3 regions of the Idiomarina solivarensis genome follow, and region 3 is predicted to be linked to each of the others. Evidence: predicted binding sites of a transcription regulator. Region 3 holds the regulator's gene; each other region holds the start of a gene.
What was found. Region 3 encodes NrdR, which represses ribonucleotide reductase genes. Its sites were predicted from a motif close to AAACACNANATNTNGTGTTT; they were not measured.
Positions count from the first base shown of each region.

Region 1 (6,016 bases), on a different contig from region 3:
CTTCGGGCAATTTGTCGACACACAGTACCGGCTCTAAGGTGCCGCCTTCCTGTGTTTCGAATTGCTTTTTCTGATTGTCCGTCGGTTGCTCGGGGAGCTGCGCTTTTGCCAGTACAAACAACAAGCGTTGTGGCTCGTGTTGTTGTTTTGCTGCGTTGATAAAGTCTTTATAGCTATTGATTTCCATGGCTTCACCTAAATTTCCGGAAGTGCGCGGAGAATAGCATAAAGGCACAAATTTAAGGCGTGAAAAAAGAGGGAGATCAACTCCCTCTTTGTGGGTACTTTGCGGTATTTTAACTGGCTTTACGCAGACCGATATTGGCCTGAGCAGCCCCCACAGCAACCTCTGCAGGCTGCTTGCGGTGGTAGTGACGCAAATGGTGTTCTTTACGGCGGCCCGCACTGAATGCCGACACGCGTTTTAGATAGCCAATAACCCGGGTGCCATAATCAATGTCCGCAGAACCACAACTGGAGCATTCACTTAAGGTGCGTTTATCAATCTGCTCACAGGCATTACAAATGGTGATTTTGACGTTAATGCAGAAGTAATTACACCCTGTTTTTGCCGCAATATTGAGTAATGACAAATAGCCTGAGGTATTCAGTTTTTCATCCATATTTAAATGCAGCGCTGATCCCCCATCCAGATACTCGATAAGCTCTTTACCATGAAGCACAAACTTATCCAGCGCGTTGGCATCATCGTCTTCTACCGCATAAAAATACGAGTTGTAGCAGTCACGGCTTACCTGATATCCGTCCGCCTTATCCCATTTGGCGTTTTTAACACCTAAGTTTTCGGCTGGTACAAACTCGGTGTTGAACATATAACCGTACTCTTTTTTAGCCTCTTTATTAGCGTCATAAATCACTTTCAAATGGCTCTGCACAAAGTCTTTATAGCCCGAATTATTCCCTGCAGTAATGCCTTGCGATTCCGCCGCTTCAACCATGCCGTTAATGCCAATCGTCAGAAACTGCTTGTCCAGAGTAATAAAGCCCGCGTCATACACCGTTAACAGACCCGCTTCTTTGTATTCTTCCATCAGCTTTCTGTAAGCCACCTGATATTTATGGATTTTTCTGATTTCTACCTCTAAGTCCCGGCCATCCTGCACCAGTCGATTCATATTCATGGTGATAACATTAATGGAGCCTGTCGCAACCCCACCGGCACCCAAGGTATAAGAAAACGTATTGTCGCTAATTTCGCTACGTAGTCGGCAACACGACGCTAACGAGTCGGCATTATCAGATAAATAAACAAAGAAAGAATTCCCGTTTGCCATTTCGCCAGCTATTTTTTCGGCAAACATCTGGTCTTTGCATTTCCCTTCATTTGTCAGCATGGCTACTGTCACGACTGGGAAAGTCAAAATAGTTTTCTCCCGTTCCTTATTAAACCAGTCCAGGAAGAAGTCCTGTAATGCGCTCACTGACTCCCACTCGGGTTTAGTGAAATCGGCTGGGAAGACAAATTCGCCAAACATGCTCTCAAAGTAATGCTGGTCGTAAATAGAAATGTTCCAGAACACACTCTGGTAACCCCGCGCCGCCGCAGGCTGATTCAGCGCATAAACCACGTGTTGTAGGTGATTTTCTATTTGGTGACGGTGGGTGTTTAAATAGTCGTCACCGTAGTCTTTGCGGGCGAAGTAATCGAAATAAGTTAAAAACTCGACCGTAGCCACAGCACCGGCAAACTGCGAACTGACGGCAAAAACAAAATTAACAAAAGTCCCACAGAATGACTCCAAATGCTTAGGCGCCAGAGATTCGCCGCCAAGCTTGGTTAAGCCGTCACGTAAAAATGGGTACATGGTGACCGAAACACAGTAGGGTTTCAGGCTGGTCTCGTCGTGTACGTAAATTTCGTGATCTTCAATTTGACGAACATACTCTTTCGCCAAATCATGACCAAAAAGCTCACTAATTTTATTGCTGACCTGTTTGCGGTTAACTTGCACAAAGAAGTCTTTCATTAATTCGGCTTCAAGCGTTGCTATATTCTTTTGTGTGACGTTGGCGTTTGCATCCATTTTAGAGCCGTCAGCCGCGTTTTGTGCGTGCAGATACTCATGAATGAAATCGACTTTGCCAGTGACTTGTTCTTCGTTTAAGCGCAACATAATTATTCTCCTGTTTGAAACTCGCAGTTCAATAACTGCTGTGTCCGTAAATCATAAAAGCGTTGGTTGGTCGTTGGACTTTCCAGCCCTCCCCGGGATGCGATCCAAGGCCCTGTTTTCAAATAAGTCAGTTGTTCACGAAGCGTCAGTAAGACATTTTCATAGCCGGTATATAGGCAAGTCTCTAAGCCTTCATTTCTTACTTGCTTTAGTAATTTGAGTAGTGCTGCGGGCTGCCATTCACCGCCCAGAAATAAAACGCAACTGATGAGTCCATGGTATTTTTGCAGCTGCGTTGCCAAATGCTCGCGGGTCAACGGCGAACCGCTTCCCACAGGCCAGCTATCGACGCTATGACAACCTTTACAGCCAACCGGGCAGCCGGTAATGGTGTACGCTAAGGCAACCTTTCCAGGAACCTCCTGCCAGACAATTTGCTCCGCACTGTAATGTAAGCTTGTAGGGTAAACCGGCATAAAACACCATATATCGTTAATTATTTAAAACTAAGCACTACATATTGTGTTTCTAGCATAGGAGACTCTGCTAAGAGTGCTTTGATCCCGCTCAAGGTTTAAGCAGAAAGAAGCATTCGCCCAATTACTCCGAAGCAATACCTCTTTTAGGGTATAAATAACCTTTAAGGTACTTTTAACCCTAACAGTGAAAACAACCTAGCAAAACTCAGTCATTAGAACCCTTATGAATATATTTCTAATAATAATCAATTAGTTAAATTATGGCCTCAATATTGCTATTAGGTCAGCGCATAGTGAATTAATCGAAATTCTCTGTTCATAAACCTATGGAGTAACAACATGAAGCTGTTCAGCATCAAGGAGGTCAACAATGGCCGGGTATCGTAAGCTTTGGTGGACACTAATTGCAGTTCTTGCAATTACCTTTGGCGTTTTAGGGTATTTTGGAACGGAAGTTTACCGGGAGGCTCCGCCTATTCCGGATAAGTTCATGAGTACTAATGGTAACGTAATTGCAACCGAGGAATCGGTTTTAGATGGACAAACAGCCTGGCAGTCGGTTGGCGGCATGCAGCTCGGTTCCATTTGGGGACATGGTGCTTATCAAGCCCCTGACTGGACAGCTGACTGGCTACACCGTGAGTTGCTAGCCTGGTTAGACATTCGCGCCCACGAAGTCTTCGATAAGCCTTATGAACAGCTTACTGGTGTACAACAGAACCAACTTGAGTACGAACTTAAGGAAGAGTATCGCACCAACGCCTACGACAAAGCCTCAGACACCGTTATTCTTAGTGAACGACGCATCCAGGCTATTGAGCAAACCGGTGAGTACTACTCAAAACTGTTCAGCGATGACCCGGAGCTTCGTCCTACTCGCGTAAGCTATGCAATGAAGGAAAACACTCTGCCTTCGGAAGCTCGCCGCGCGGTAATGAATGACTTCTTTTTCTGGACAGCATGGGCAGCTGCTACTGAGCGTCCTGGTGCAGACATCACCTATACCAACAACTGGCCACATGAAACATTGATAGATAACGTGCCAAGCGCAGAAAACATTATCTGGTCAATTGTCAGTGTTATTCTGTTAATTGCCGGTATTGGTTTCTTAATTTGGGCGTGGGCATTCTTACGCGACAAAGAAGAAGAGGAACTGGTTGCGCCAGAGCATGATCCTATTGCTAAGGTTAAGCTGACTCCATCGCAAAAAGCCTTGGGCAAATATTTGTTTATCGTTGTTGCTCTGTTCACTTTCCAGGTGTTAATGGGTGGTCTTACCGCGCACTACACAGTAGAAGGACAAGAATTCTACGGTATTAATATTTCCGAGTGGTTCCCCTACTCACTCACCCGCACCTGGCATATTCAGGCTGCTATGTTCTGGATCGCGACCGGATTCCTGTCTGCAGGGCTCTTCCTTGCCCCGATTATTAACGGTGGTAAAGATCCTAAGTATCAGAAACTGGGTGTCGACATCCTGTTCTGGGCATTGGTTCTGGTTGTCGCAGGTACCTTTATCGGTAACTGGTTAGCCATAGCGCAAATCATGCCTGAACACCTGAACTTCTGGTTAGGTCACCAGGGCTATGAATACGTCGATTTAGGTCGTCTGTGGCAGATTGGTAAGTTCCTCGGTATCGTTTTCTGGCTAATACTCATGATGCGCTGTGTTGTCGGTGCATTTAAAACCAAAGGCGACAAGAACTTACTGGCTTTATTTACTGCTTCTGTTGTTGCTATTGGCCTGTTCTACGGTGCCGGCTTCTTCTACGGAGAGCGTACTCACATTTCTATCATGGAATACTGGCGCTGGTGGATTGTTCACCTATGGGTAGAAGGCTTCTTTGAAGTATTTGCCACTGCCTCACTAGCCTTCATTTTCCATAGCATGGGACTGGTCTCCCGACGTATGGCTACTGTTGCTGCGCTTGCTTCAGCGTCGTTGTTCATGTTGGGTGGCGTACCGGGTACTTTCCACCATCTCTACTTTGCAGGTACTACCACCCCGGTCATGGCGGTTGGTGCAACCTTCTCTGCTCTGGAAGTGGTGCCGCTTATCGTGTTGGGCTATGAAGCCTGGGAAAACTACAGCCTGCAAAAACGTGCAGACTGGATGCAACGCCTTAAGTGGCCATTACTGTGTTTCGTTGCCGTTGCGTTCTGGAACATGCTCGGCGCCGGCGTACTAGGCTTTATGATAAACCCGCCTATTTCGCTGTACTACGTACAAGGTCTGAACACCACGCCAACTCACGCACACGCAGCTTTATTCGGTGTGTACGGCTTCCTGGCACTGGGCTTTGTACTGCTAATACTGCGCTACATTCGTCCGAACCTGCAGTTCGACGAGAAACTGATGAAAATGGCCTTCTGGACCATGAACATTGGTCTGGCACTGATGCTCTTCACCAGCTTGCTACCAGTCGGCTTCATCCAGTTCTACGCAGCTGCGACTGAAGGTTTGTGGTACGCCCGCAGTGAAGCCTTCATGCAACAGCCTCTGCTTCAGAACCTACGTTGGTTCCGTACCGTGGGTGACATGGTCTTCATCGTCGGCGCCTTAGGCATCAGCTGGCAAGTCGTAAAAGGGTTAAAGCACAAATCTGTGTAACCCCAACCAGTCAGGCCTCTGCCAACCGCAGAGGCCTGCATTCAAATTTGAAGGAAACTCAATGCAACTGATTGAAAAATTGGGTTTTATCCGCCGCCATCAATGCTCCGACGCCCAGCAGCTACTGCAACGTCGTATTACTCAACTGGAGAACGAAAATTCTCAGTTAACTCAACAGCTGGAAGCGGCCAACCAAACCCTGTCTCAACAAGAAAAAGAGCTCAGCGACTACCAACAACGGTTCGGGTTTATCGAAAACTTCACCGAGTCTCTGGCTGGCTATCAAAATACGTTCGCCCGATTAAGTGACTTGCTTCAACGTGAGCGCGAAACCATTTTAACCATTGACGAAAACAACCAGACGGGTGAGTCAACAATGGCAGCCGTGGTAGGCAACCTGGGTGCTATCGTTAATGATATTGAATCAACCTCAGGCAGTATTGCCTCGTTGAAAAGTCACACTAAAGAAATTGAGCAAACCAGCGGCGATGTTCGTGGTGTTGCAGAGACTACCAACTTACTCAGTTTAAACGCCAATATTGAAGCGGCTCGGGCCGGAGAACATGGTCGCGGCTTCACCGTTGTCGCTAATGAAGTCCGCTCGTTGTCTCAACGCACAACCGAGTTAACCGACAGGATTAACGACAAAGTTGAACAAATCGTTCAGGGCGTTGATTTAAGTCATTCCCGCAGTGTTGAAGCTATCCAGACAACCCGTGACAATATCGATTCAACCAAGCGTTATCTAGAATCGCTGGCTGATGAAAATCAACACATTAAGCAGCTTACCG
Region 1 covers NZ_JAVFHZ010000004.1:95,141-101,156, forward strand. The annotation lists gene RBK99_RS08015 (ribonucleotide reductase subunit alpha) at 1-187, opposite strand, end outside; gene nrdD (anaerobic ribonucleoside-triphosphate reductase) at 297-2,135, opposite strand; gene nrdG (anaerobic ribonucleoside-triphosphate reductase activating protein) at 2,138-2,611, opposite strand; gene RBK99_RS08030 (nitric-oxide reductase large subunit) at 2,985-5,225, shown strand; gene RBK99_RS08035 (methyl-accepting chemotaxis protein) at 5,287-6,016, shown strand, end outside.
Region 1: the regulator NrdR is predicted to act here: its motif matches at 2,644-2,663, upstream of nrdG (anaerobic ribonucleoside-triphosphate reductase activating protein).

Region 2 (6,016 bases), on a different contig from region 3:
AGTTCGCAATATATTCTACGTACTGGCAGAGCATGCTTTCGTTCAAACCAATCATTGAGCCGTCTTTAAACAGGTAATGTGCCCACTGTTTTTCCTGCTTCACTGCCGTCATGAAAATTTCGTAGGCATCATCACGGAGTTCCTCGGCAATTTCTTTCATTTCCGGGTCGTCTTCGCCGTACTGCCATAAGTTGAGAATATGCTGAGTGGAAGTTAGGTGGACGTTCTCATCACGGGCTATCAGCTTAATGATTTTTGCGTTACCTTCCATTAATTCGCGTTCTGCAAAAGCAAATGTACAGGCGAAGCTGACGTAAAAACGAATGGCTTCCAGCGCGTTAACCGAGTTAATGCACAAAAACAGTTTTTTCTTTATTTCGCGCTGGGTCACGGTGTGAGTTTTACCATCAACGACTACATCGCCTTCACCGTGGGTTTGCAACAACTGAGTGTAAAAAATCAGATCGTCGTAGTATTTAGAGATGTCATTCGCGCGAATTTTAATTTGCTCGTTAATAACGATGTCTTCAAATACTTCACTCGGATCACTAAACAAGTTACGCAAAATGTGAGTGTACGAACGCGAATGTATCGTCTCAAAGAATGACCAGGTTTCTATCCAGGTTTCTAACTCAGGAAGAGACACGATAGGCAATAGCGCGATATTCGGAGAGCGGCCCTGAATAGAATCTAACAGTGTCTGGTACTTCAGGTTAGAAATAAATACATGCTTTTCACTGGCGGTCAGTTTATTAAAATCGATGCGATCTCGGCTGACATCAATTTCTTCAGGTCGCCAGAAAAAGCTGATTTGCTTCTCAATAAGCTTTTCGAAAATACTGTGCTTTTGCTGATCGTAGCGAGCAACGTTAACGGAGTTGCCTAAAAACATAGGCTCCGTTAACGGATTATTCTGCTCTTGGTTAAACGTTGAGTACGACATTCGGTAAAGTCCTTCTTATTAAATTTTACAGGCACCGCCGGCACAATCGTCATCATCTTCAATAATAACTTCTGTTGGCTGGGCTTGAGGCTTATCGGCACGTTGACGTGCAGCAATGTCGGACTGGTTATCTGCAGCACCATCACGAGTATTGTGATAATAAAGTGTTTTTACCCCAAGCTTATAAGCCGTTAATAAGTCTTGCAGAAGCTGCTTCATTGGCACTTTGCCCGCTTCGAACTTACTTGGGTCGTAGTTGGTGTTTGCAGAAATTGTCTGGTCAACAAACTTTTGCATAATACCGACCAGCTCAAGGTACCCTTTGTTACTCGGGATCTGCCACAGCAGCTCGTATTTGTCTTTTAAGTTCTCGTAGTCAGGAACAACCTGTTTGGTCACGCCATCTTTTGACGATTTAATGCTGACAAAGCCACGAGGAGGCTCAATACCATTAGTTGCATTAGAAATCTGCGAAGAGGTTTCTGATGGCATTAAAGCCGATAAGGTTGAATTACGCATGCCGTGTTGTTTGATATCCGCACGCAGCTTATCCCAATCCAGATGTAATGGCTCGTCGCACACCTTATCCAAATCTTTCTTATAGGTATCGGTTGGCATAATGCCTTGAGAGTAGGTGGTCTCATTGAACTTAGGACAAGCACCTTTTTCTTTTGCCAGGTTCATCGACGCCTGCATCAGGTAGTATTGTATAGCTTCGAAAGTCTGGTGAACCAGACCGTTAGCCGAGCCGTCTGAATATTTAACGCCGTGCTTGGCTAAGTAATAAGCGAAGTTGATGACACCAATACCCAGAGTACGACGATTCATGGTGGCATTGTAAGCCGCCGGAACTGGGTACTCCTGATAATCTAACAGGCTGTCCAGGGCCCGAACCGCTAGGTCTGCGAGGTTTTCAAACTCACCGAGGTTTTCGATTTTACCTAAGTTAAACGCCGACAGCGTACACAGAGCAATTTCGCCTTCTTCATCATTCACATGACTTAATGGCTTGGTTGGCAATGCAATTTCAAGGCACAGGTTACTCTGGCGGATAGGAGCGACTTTAGAGTCAAACGGGCTGTGCGTGTTGCAATGGTCAACGTTTTGTACATAAATACGACCGGTGCTGGCACGTTCCTGCATAAACAGACCGAACAGTTCAATGGCCTTAATACGCTTTTTACGGATGCTTTCATCCTGTTCGTACTGAAGGTACAAGCGCTCAAACTCGTCCTGGTCTTCAAAGAAAGCATCATAAAGGCCCGGTACGTCAGACGGACTGAACAAGGTAATGTAGTCATCTTTAATCAGACGTTGATACATGGTGCGGTTAAACTGTACGCCGTAATCTAAGTGGCGAACTCGGTTCTCTTCAACACCCCGGTTGTTTTTCAGGACAAGTAAGCTTTCAACTTCCAGATGCCAGAGTGGGTAGAACAGGGTAGCCGCGCCTCCACGAACGCCACCTTGTGAACAGCTTTTAACCGCTGTCTGGAAGTATTTATAGAACGGAATACATCCGGTGTGAAACGCTTCGCCGTTACGAATAGGGCTGCCTAAAGCGCGAATACGACCAGCATTAATACCGATACCGGCGCGCTGTGAAACATATTTCACAATGGCGCTTGCAGTGGCATTAATAGAGTCAAGGCTGTCACCGGCTTCAATTAAGACGCAAGAACTGAACTGACGAGTGGGCGTACGTACACCTGACATAATAGGTGTTGGCAGTGAGATTTTAAACTCGGAGGCCGCATCATAGAAACGTTTAACGTAGTCCATGCGAGTGCTTTTCGGATAGTCAGAAAACAGACAAGCCGCCACTAAAATGTATAGAAACTGAGCACTTTCATAGATATCACCGGTGACCCGGTTCTGAACCAGATATTTATTTTCTAGTTGCTTAACCGCCGCATAAGAGAAGTTCATGTCACGCCAGTGATCCAACACCTCGTCCATTTGGTCGAATTCTTCTTCACTGTAATCGTCCAGCAAATGTTCGTCGTAGCGATGCTCTGCGACCATCTTTTTCACATGGTCGTACAGCCGCGGTGGTTCAAATTTACCGTAAGCACGCTTGCGTAAATGGAAGATGGCCAAACGCGCTGCCATGTATTGATAATCAGGCGCTTCTTCTGAAATCAAATCGGCTGCAGCTTTAATGATGGTCTCATGAATATCTTCAGTTTTAATACCGTCGTAAAACTGAATGTGAGATTTAATTTCGACCTGAGAAGCTGAAACATTATTCAGTCCTTCAGCGGCCCACATTATGACCCGATGAATTTTATCGAGGTTTAGCGGTTCGCGTTCGCCGCTGCGTTTTGTAACATAAAGTTGCTCGTTCATTTTGCGCCGACTCTTAGCTTTTTGTTATAGGTTTGTAGCCACAAGATATAGTGCTTATTAGTTGTACAGAGCGATATTTACACAATATCTAGTGTGTCTGGGATGGATTGTATGCTAGGTCTAACTGCCAATACGATCAAGCGAATTTACGGCTAAAAATTAAATAATTTTAATTTCGAAATCTTGATTTTTTGTCAGCCTTTAACTGGCGTGAGTTTGCGCCGTAAAGCGTGCTATATAATTTTTTTGTCTTTCAAAAGAGGTTTATAGATCAAGAGTTATCAATGGCCAGTAGTTGCAGTAACTCCAATGGCGATGCAATGTGATAGTCGGCTTGCCAGCGTTGGGGTTGGTCTTCGTTGCTAATATAACCATATTCAGCCAGCACGGTGACCATTCCGGCATTACGACCCGCTTCAATGTCCCGCTCAGCATCGCCGACATAAAGGCAATCTGCTGGCTCTACACCCAGTTTTTCAGCGGCGTAGAACAGTGGATCGGGCGAGGGTTTGGAAACACTCAGCGTGTCTCCGCTAACGACAATTTGGATTGCTTCAAATGCCGGAAAGTGCGGCAGTAACTGTTGCGTTAGCCTTTCGGGTTTATTGGTGACTATGGCGACTTTTATCGATTCACGTTGCAACACAGCCAGTAACTCCAAAACGCCGGGGTAGGGTTGGGTATGAAGGGCAATATTGTTTTTATAGGCGCTTAGGAATGCATGCCGCAATTCCGTTTCCATATGCGCGTAATCGTCAGCGAAAGCCAATTGAAGTAAGCCTCTGGAACCATGAGATGCTTTCGGTGTAAATACCTCAGCGTTTATGGGCGGACGTTCATATTGCTCACAAACTGCGTTTAGCGCAGCGCCTAAATCCGGTGCGGTATCAAGCAAAGTTCCGTCTAAGTCGAACAAAACTGCTTTCACCGGATAGCTTCTATCAAATGTCGCCATCGGTTACTCCGGCTTTCTTAAAGCGACGATGTAATTCACATCGACATCTTTTTCTGAAAGCACGAAGCCTTTCAGTGGATGAAAAATAAGGCCATTAATTGCAATATCTTCCAACGCAGCCTGATCGGTCATACGTAAAAGCTCTGAGGGCCGAATGAAGCGTTGGTGCTGATGAGTGCCTTTGGGTACCCAGCCTAAAACGTGCTCGGCAGCGACAATTCCCAACAGCCAGGACTTTACATTCCGGTTGAGCGTAGAGAAAAACACTCGTCCACCGGGTTTTAGTGCTTTAGCGCAAGCTTGTATGATAGCGCTAGGATCCGGCACATGTTCAAGCATCTCCAGACAGGTAACAATGTCGTAGCTTGCGGGTTCTTGTTCCGCTAGCGTTTCTACGGCAACGCACTGATAGTCAATTTGCTGTTTACTTTCTAACGCGTGCAGGCGGGCGACTTTTAATGACTGCTCAGCCAAATCAATACCGGTGACCTGGGCACCACGTTCCGCCATTGCTTCACTCAGTAGTCCGCCGCCGCATCCTACGTCCAGAATCCTTTTTCCGAACAACCCCTCAGCATGATTTTCAATGAAGCCCAGCCGCACCGGATTGATTTTATGCAAAGGTTTGAATTCTCCATCGGGATCCCACCAGCGCGAGGCGAGGGCTGAAAACTTGGCGATCTCTTCCGGATCGACGTTTTTTTGTTCAGTTTTAGAGCGACTGGTGGTCATAGATTATGCGTCTTTAAGAGATGGATAACGCGGCTAGTCTACCTCAGGCAAAGAATAAGAAAAAGAGGGTGCGAGACTCGGTTGGGATGGGTACAATGATTGGATCAAAATAACAATGAATATGCGGATCTATATTTAGGGAATAAACTATGAGCGATCTAGCCAGAGAAGTGTCACCGGTTAATATTGAAGACGAACTAAAAAGCTCGTACCTCGATTACGCCATGAGCGTCATTGTCGGGCGTGCTTTACCAGATGTTCGTGACGGTCTGAAACCAGTACACAGACGCGTTCTGTTCGCAATGAACGAATTGCGCAACGACTTTAATAAACCGTATAAAAAGTCAGCCCGTGTTGTTGGTGACGTCATCGGTAAATATCACCCTCATGGCGACAGCGCCGTTTATGACACTATTGTTCGTATGGCGCAGGATTTTTCCTTACGTTATATGCTGGTAGACGGCCAGGGAAACTTTGGTTCGGTCGATGGTGATTCAGCAGCCGCAATGCGTTATACCGAAATTCGCATGGCGAAAATTGCTCACCAGTTATTAGCCGATCTGGATAAAGAAACGGTCAACTTCGTAGACAACTACGATGGTACCGAGCGTATTCCGGACGTATTACCCACCCGAGTGCCTAACCTTTTAGTGAATGGCTCTTCGGGTATTGCCGTTGGTATGGCGACGAATATTCCACCGCATAACCTGACTGAGGTTATCGACGGCTCGTTAGCGATGATTGATAACCCGGATATTGATGTTGAAGGGTTAATGGAATACATCCCGGGTCCAGACTTCCCAACGGCTGCCTCAATTTCAGGGCGTAGCGGCATTATAGAAGCCTACAAAACTGGCCGTGGTCGTATCCATTTACGTGCTCAGGCGGAAGTTGAAGTTGACGAAAAAACGGGCAAGGAAACCATCATTGTTACGGAAATTCCGTACCAGGTGAACAAAGCTCGCTTGATAGAAAAAATCGCTGAGTTAGTTAAAGAAAAACGCGTGGAAGGTATTAGTGCGTTGCGCGATGAATCC
Region 2 covers NZ_JAVFHZ010000001.1:297,079-303,094, forward strand. The annotation lists gene nrdB (class Ia ribonucleoside-diphosphate reductase subunit beta) at 1-943, opposite strand, end outside; gene nrdA (class 1a ribonucleoside-diphosphate reductase subunit alpha) at 962-3,292, opposite strand; gene RBK99_RS01430 (HAD family hydrolase) at 3,564-4,247, opposite strand; gene ubiG (bifunctional 2-polyprenyl-6-hydroxyphenol methylase/3-demethylubiquinol 3-O-methyltransferase UbiG) at 4,251-4,979, opposite strand; gene gyrA (DNA gyrase subunit A) at 5,129-6,016, shown strand, end outside.
Region 2: the regulator NrdR is predicted to act here: its motif matches at 3,329-3,348, upstream of nrdA (class 1a ribonucleoside-diphosphate reductase subunit alpha).

Region 3 (6,016 bases):
AACTAGGCATGCATTTGTGTTTTAAGGTAAAATGGCGGGAAAATTAAGACCATTTAATGATTTGGAGAGCTGTAATGCTGAAATCTGAGATGAACATTGCCGACTTTGATGCGGACTTATGGCAGGCGATGCAAGGCGAAGTTGAACGTCAGGAACAACACATCGAACTGATTGCATCAGAAAACTACACCAGTCCGCGGGTTATGCAAGCTCAGGGCTCGCAGCTAACGAACAAATACGCTGAAGGTTATCCACATAAACGTTATTACGGTGGTTGTGAGTTTGTTGATAAAGTTGAAGATTTAGCTATTGAGCGTGCGAAACAGCTATTTGGCGCTAAATACGCAAACGTACAACCGCATTCAGGTTCTCAGGCGAATACAGCTGCTTTTATGGCGCTGATGGAAGCTGGCGATACGTTTTTGGGCATGAGTCTCGCTCATGGCGGTCACCTGACTCACGGCTCCGGTGTTAATTTTTCAGGTAAATTGTATAACGCGGTTTCCTACGGTCTGGATGAAGCCACAGGCGAAATTGATTACGTCGAAGTTGAAAAGCTGGCGCAGGAGCATAAACCTAAAGTTATCGTTGCTGGTTTTTCCGCGTATTCAGGTATTGTCGACTGGAAAAAATTCCGTGAGATTGCGGACAAGGTTGATGCTTACTTAATGGTGGATATGGCTCATGTGGCGGGTTTAATTGCTGCAGGTGAATATCCGAATCCGGTGCCTTATGCGCATGTTGTCACAACGACTACTCATAAAACCCTGGCAGGGCCTCGCGGTGGTTTGATCATTTCCGGTAGCGACGACGAGAAATTACATAAAAAATTAAACAGTGCGGTCTTCCCGGGGAATCAAGGCGGTCCTTTATGTCATGTTATCGCCGGTAAAGCTGTGGCTTTTCAGGAAGCGTTACAGCCTGAATTTAAAGAATATCAAAAGCAGGTACTGCTGAACGCTAATGCAATGGTTAAAACGATGCAGGCGCGAGGTTATAAAATCGTATCCAATGGCACACAGAATCACTTGTTCCTGGTTGATCTAATCGACAAAGACATTACCGGTAAAGACGCCGATGCTGCGTTAGGTAACGCATTTATTACCGTGAACAAGAATGCGGTTCCTAATGACCCCCGTTCTCCGTTCGTGACATCCGGGCTGCGTTTAGGTACGCCGGCTATTACTCGCCGTGGTTTTAACGTGGCAGAGGCTGAGCAAGTGGCTAATTGGATTTGCGACGTTCTGGACGATATTTCTAACGAAGATAAAATTGTTGAAGTTCGCGAGCAAGTTAAAGCGTTATGCGCTAAGTTTCCGGTTTACGGTTAGTTACCAGTAACAAAGCGCACTTAAAGGAGTCAGGCAATGCATTGTCCATTTTGCGGCACACAAGATACTAAGGTTATCGATTCGCGATTGGTTGCGGATGGTGCCTCTGTTCGTCGCAGGCGTGAGTGTAATCATTGCAAGGAGCGCTTTACGACCTTTGAAACTGCTGAGCTGGTTATGCCGCGAGTTATAAAAACTGATGGCTCGCGTGAACCGTTTAACGAAGATAAGCTGCGCAATGGCTTGTTAAGAGCGCTTGAAAAGCGGCCAGTAAGTCTGGAACTTATGGAGCAAGCTATTAACAAAATTAAGTCGAGCATCCGTTCAACCGGTGAGCGCGAAATCAGCAGTAACTTTATCGGTAGTCTGGTTATGGAGAATTTGAAGCAGGTCGATAAAGTGGCTTATGTTCGTTTTGCTTCCGTTTATCGCTCCTTCGAAGACATCCGTGAGTTTGGTGAAGAAATAGCGCGCCTGAATGACTGACTTAGAACAACAACGGTTTGATCATCAAATGATGCACCGGGCTCTCGTATTAGCGCGGCGCGGGCTGATGACAACTCGTCCTAACCCGGCTGTAGGCTGTGTCATCACAATGGGTTCTGACCTTCTTGCCGAAGGTTGGCACCATCAAGCCGGCGAACCTCATGCGGAAGCCCATGCTTTACGTATTGCCGGACAACGAGCCAAAGGTTCTACCGCTTATGTCACACTGGAACCCTGTAGCCATATTGGACGAACGCCCCCTTGTGCGGACGCACTAGTTGAAGCCGGAGTTGCGCGGGTGGTGGTGGCTATGCAGGATCCCAATCCACGGGTTAGCGGTAATGGTGTTAAGCATCTGCAACAAGCCGGAATTCGCGTCGATGTCGGAATTTTGCAGTCCGCAGCCGAGCGTTTAAACCCAGGCTTTATTTCCCGAATGACGCGTCAGCGTCCTTGGTTGACCCTGAAGATGGCGACATCGCTGGATGGAAAAACGGCCTTGTCTGATGGTCGAAGTCAGTGGATTACCTCTGCTGAAGCTCGTAGCGACGTGCAATTTTTCCGAGCACAAGCGGATGCTATTTTAACCGGCGCGACCACTGTTCTGGCTGATAATCCGAAGTTAACCGTGCGCGCCGAACAGTGGCCAAAGTTGCGTCAATTACCTGAACCACTTAAACAACCGGTGCGTATTATTATCGACAGTCAACATCGAGTGACTGATGAAGCAACGCTATTTGAATCTCCGGCACCGGTTTGGTTGGTGCGGACAGTAGCGGGTCAGGGTAGCCGGCATCCGCACTGCCACGAACTGCTTATCGACGCTGATAACGACGGCAAGGTTTGCCTGAAAGCGTTGATGATCGAACTAGCGAGACGAGAAATTAATCAGGTATGGACAGAATGTGGCGCGAACCTGGCAGGCGCCCTTATTGACCAGCAGCTATGCGACAGACTTATGATTTACAGCTCGGGTCAGATATTAGGCCACCACGGTCGCTCGGTGATCGACATGAGCGAACCAATGAATTTAGTGTCAGCACCAAGGTTTAAGGTTATTGATCGTCGGCAGGTAGGGCCAGATCAACGCTTGGTTGCCGTACCTCATACACAAGAGTAAAGGGTAAAGCGTTATGTCACTGCATAGCACAGAAGAAATTATCGAAGACATTCGTCAGGGTAAAATGGTTATCCTGATGGACGACGAAGATCGCGAGAACGAAGGCGATATTATTATTGCAGCCGAATGCGCAACGCCTGAGTCTATTAATTTTATGGCCCGTTATGGTCGTGGACTTATTTGCCTGACACTGACAGAAGAACGTTGCAAGCAACTCAACCTGCCATTAATGGTGGATAAGAACAACGCACCTTATGCTACAAACTTTACTGTTTCTATTGAAGCGGCAGAAGGGGTGACGACTGGGATTTCAGCAGCCGATAGGGCAAAAACGGTGTTGGATGCTGTAAAGAAAGACGCTAAGCCAGAAGATTTAGTGATGCCCGGCCATATCTTTCCGTTAAAAGCCAAGTCCGGTGGGGTACTGAATCGTGCAGGTCATACCGAAGCGGGATGCGATCTGGCGCGTTTAGCCGGGTTTGAGCCTGCGTCTGTTATTGTGGAAGTGCTGAATGAAGACGGCACCATGGCCCGTCGTCCGGATCTTGAAGCCTTTGCACAAGAGCATGATATTAAGGTCGGTACTATTGCCGATCTCATTGAGTACCTTTCCATACGGGAAAAAACCGTAGAACGAGTAGCTGAGTGTGACCTGCCTACTGCCTTTGGTAAGTTTCGGTTAATTACTTATCAGGACACTATTGATCAGCAGGTGCATTATGCGCTGGTTCACGGAGATCTTTCGGAAGACAAAGCAACCAATGTAAGGGTTCACTTACAGGATACCTTCCACGATACCTTTCTGACCGAACGCGCTGCTAAGCGTAGCTGGCCAATTCAAAAGGCTATGTCCTATATCGCTGAGCATGACGGGGTGTTGGTGATTATTGGTCGTCAGCAAACAGCGGACAACATTATTGCTCAGGTGCGAGAATTTGAAGCGCAGGACAGAGGTGAGCACAAACCGACAGCATCAGCATCGAATGCGTCTCGTAACGTTGGTTTAGGCTCTCAGATTTTGGCGGATCTTAACATTCATCAAATGCATTTAATGAGTTCGCCAAAACGGTATTCCGCGTTGTCTGGTTTCGGTTTGGAAGTGGTCGACTTTATTGAAGATAAAGATTAAAAAGTATAACGCTTCTGAAATTCATTCAGAAGTGCCTGGTGAGTTGGTGTGGCAATACCCTCTGACTCACCGGCGCTAATCAAATAGCCGGTTAATTGCTGTATCTCAGTACGACGATGCTGCTCAACGTCTTGCAGCATGGACGAATGGTTCAATGCAGTTTCCTGGGCCACACGAATAACTTCCTGGTAACAACCCTCTACTGTCAGCGGTATTTTTTTTTGCTTGGCCAGAGAAACCGCTTCTTCAACAAGACGATAAATTTGCGATTGCCATTTTTGCTCCAGTAATTCACCGTTGGGGCATTGGTTAATGGCCGTTAGCGGGTTAATAACGCTGTTAATAACAAGTTTTAGCCACCGTCTTTCCGTGAGATCGTTCTCAAAATGCATTGGCGGAAAAGCGTGTTGTAAAATTGAGCCATATAGCGGGATCTGTGGTGTTTTCGCTACTTCCAGCCAACTGCGGCCGACACCCCTGTGCTCTATGCAAATGCCCCCATTTTCATCTTGGCTTTTGACCGCACCGTGAGTGGTCACCATATGGTGTAAATTCAGTGTTTGTAATGATTTTGGTAATACCACCATGCCATTATGGCTCAGTACAATGGGCATGGATTTGCGAAAGCCGTCGAGTTCCGATATTCGCTGTAATGCATCAATAACGTCAAAGGCCTTAACCGCAACAATAAAAATGCTATTAGCGGGCAGCGGAAGTTGGACAGCGGTAGCTCGATAGTCACGAGTTGCATCAGAGCGGATAACTCGCCAGTTCAGTTCGCGAGGTGCAGTATGACGGGGCAGCAGCGAAACGGTCTGGCTTTGTTCAAGTAAACCTCCGGCAATAAGCCCACCGATGGCTCCGGGGCCAAGTACCACCCAGTTCAGGTTATCCTTCGTCACGCTTTTTCTCCAGAGCTATTAACGGCTTACGTATTACCCAAAGAAAAATAAGGCTGGGAATAACCATCACAGCGGTAAGCACAAAGAACAGTGTCCAATTGCCGTTCATCGAATCGACAATAACACCACTGTAGGAGGAGAGCAGAGTTTTTCCTAAAGTTCCCAGTGAGGCCATGAGAGCATATTGAGTCGCGGTAAAAGTGCGGTTGCAAAGTAAACTGATAAAAGCAACGAAGGCAACAGTTGACCAGGCACTGGTAAATCCGTCAATTAAGACAGCACTTAAGAATAGGTTGGTGTCAGGACCGACCATGGCTATCCAGGAAAACATGAGGTTAGAGGATGCCATGGCCAAGCCACCCACCATTAAACCTTTAACAATGCCGACCCGCAAATTGACGAGGCTGCCAAGAAGGGCAAAAACAATGGTTACCCACCAGGTTACTAATTTAGAATAAGTCCCTATTTCTGCGTTGGTAAACCCAACTTCTTTATAAAAGACAATCGACATTCTGCCCAAAAAAGCTTCTCCTATTTTAAATAGGAAGATAAAAGCAAGAATTGAAAATGCCAATTTGACACCATTACGAGAAAAGAACTCTCCAATGGGCTGAATAACGGTAATACTGACTCTTTCTTTCATTGCCGGCCAGAAGTTAACCAGCTCAGTCTTTATCGTCGGATCTTGATGATAGGTGGTTCGCCGGACAAAAAGTACGATTACCGCCAATCCGAGCATGACGCAACCTAAACCGAAATAAGCATGTTGCCATTGCCACGTCACCCCATCGACAATGAAAAAGGGTAAAGCCCCTAAACCGCTGTAACCTGTCCACCAGCCAGCCGTTGTCATTGCCGCGCCTGCGTTTTGTAAGCGTCCCTCAGCTTCAGAAAATGACTCGATGCGATAAGCATCAATGGCAATATCCTGAGTGGCTGAACTAATCGCTATGCCCAGTGCAATTAGCCCAACAACATGCAGGTTGTTGGTGATATCGAGGCTGGCTAATGAGAAGCAGCCGCCGGCGATAAGCATCTGGCAGAGGAA
Region 3 covers NZ_JAVFHZ010000008.1:20,214-26,229, forward strand. The annotation lists gene glyA (serine hydroxymethyltransferase) at 75-1,331, shown strand; gene nrdR (transcriptional regulator NrdR) at 1,368-1,817, shown strand; gene ribD (bifunctional diaminohydroxyphosphoribosylaminopyrimidine deaminase/5-amino-6-(5-phosphoribosylamino)uracil reductase RibD) at 1,810-2,937, shown strand; gene ribBA (bifunctional 3,4-dihydroxy-2-butanone-4-phosphate synthase/GTP cyclohydrolase II) at 2,951-4,066, shown strand; gene RBK99_RS12190 (ketopantoate reductase family protein) at 4,063-4,968, opposite strand; gene RBK99_RS12195 (AmpG family muropeptide MFS transporter) at 4,955-6,016, opposite strand, start outside.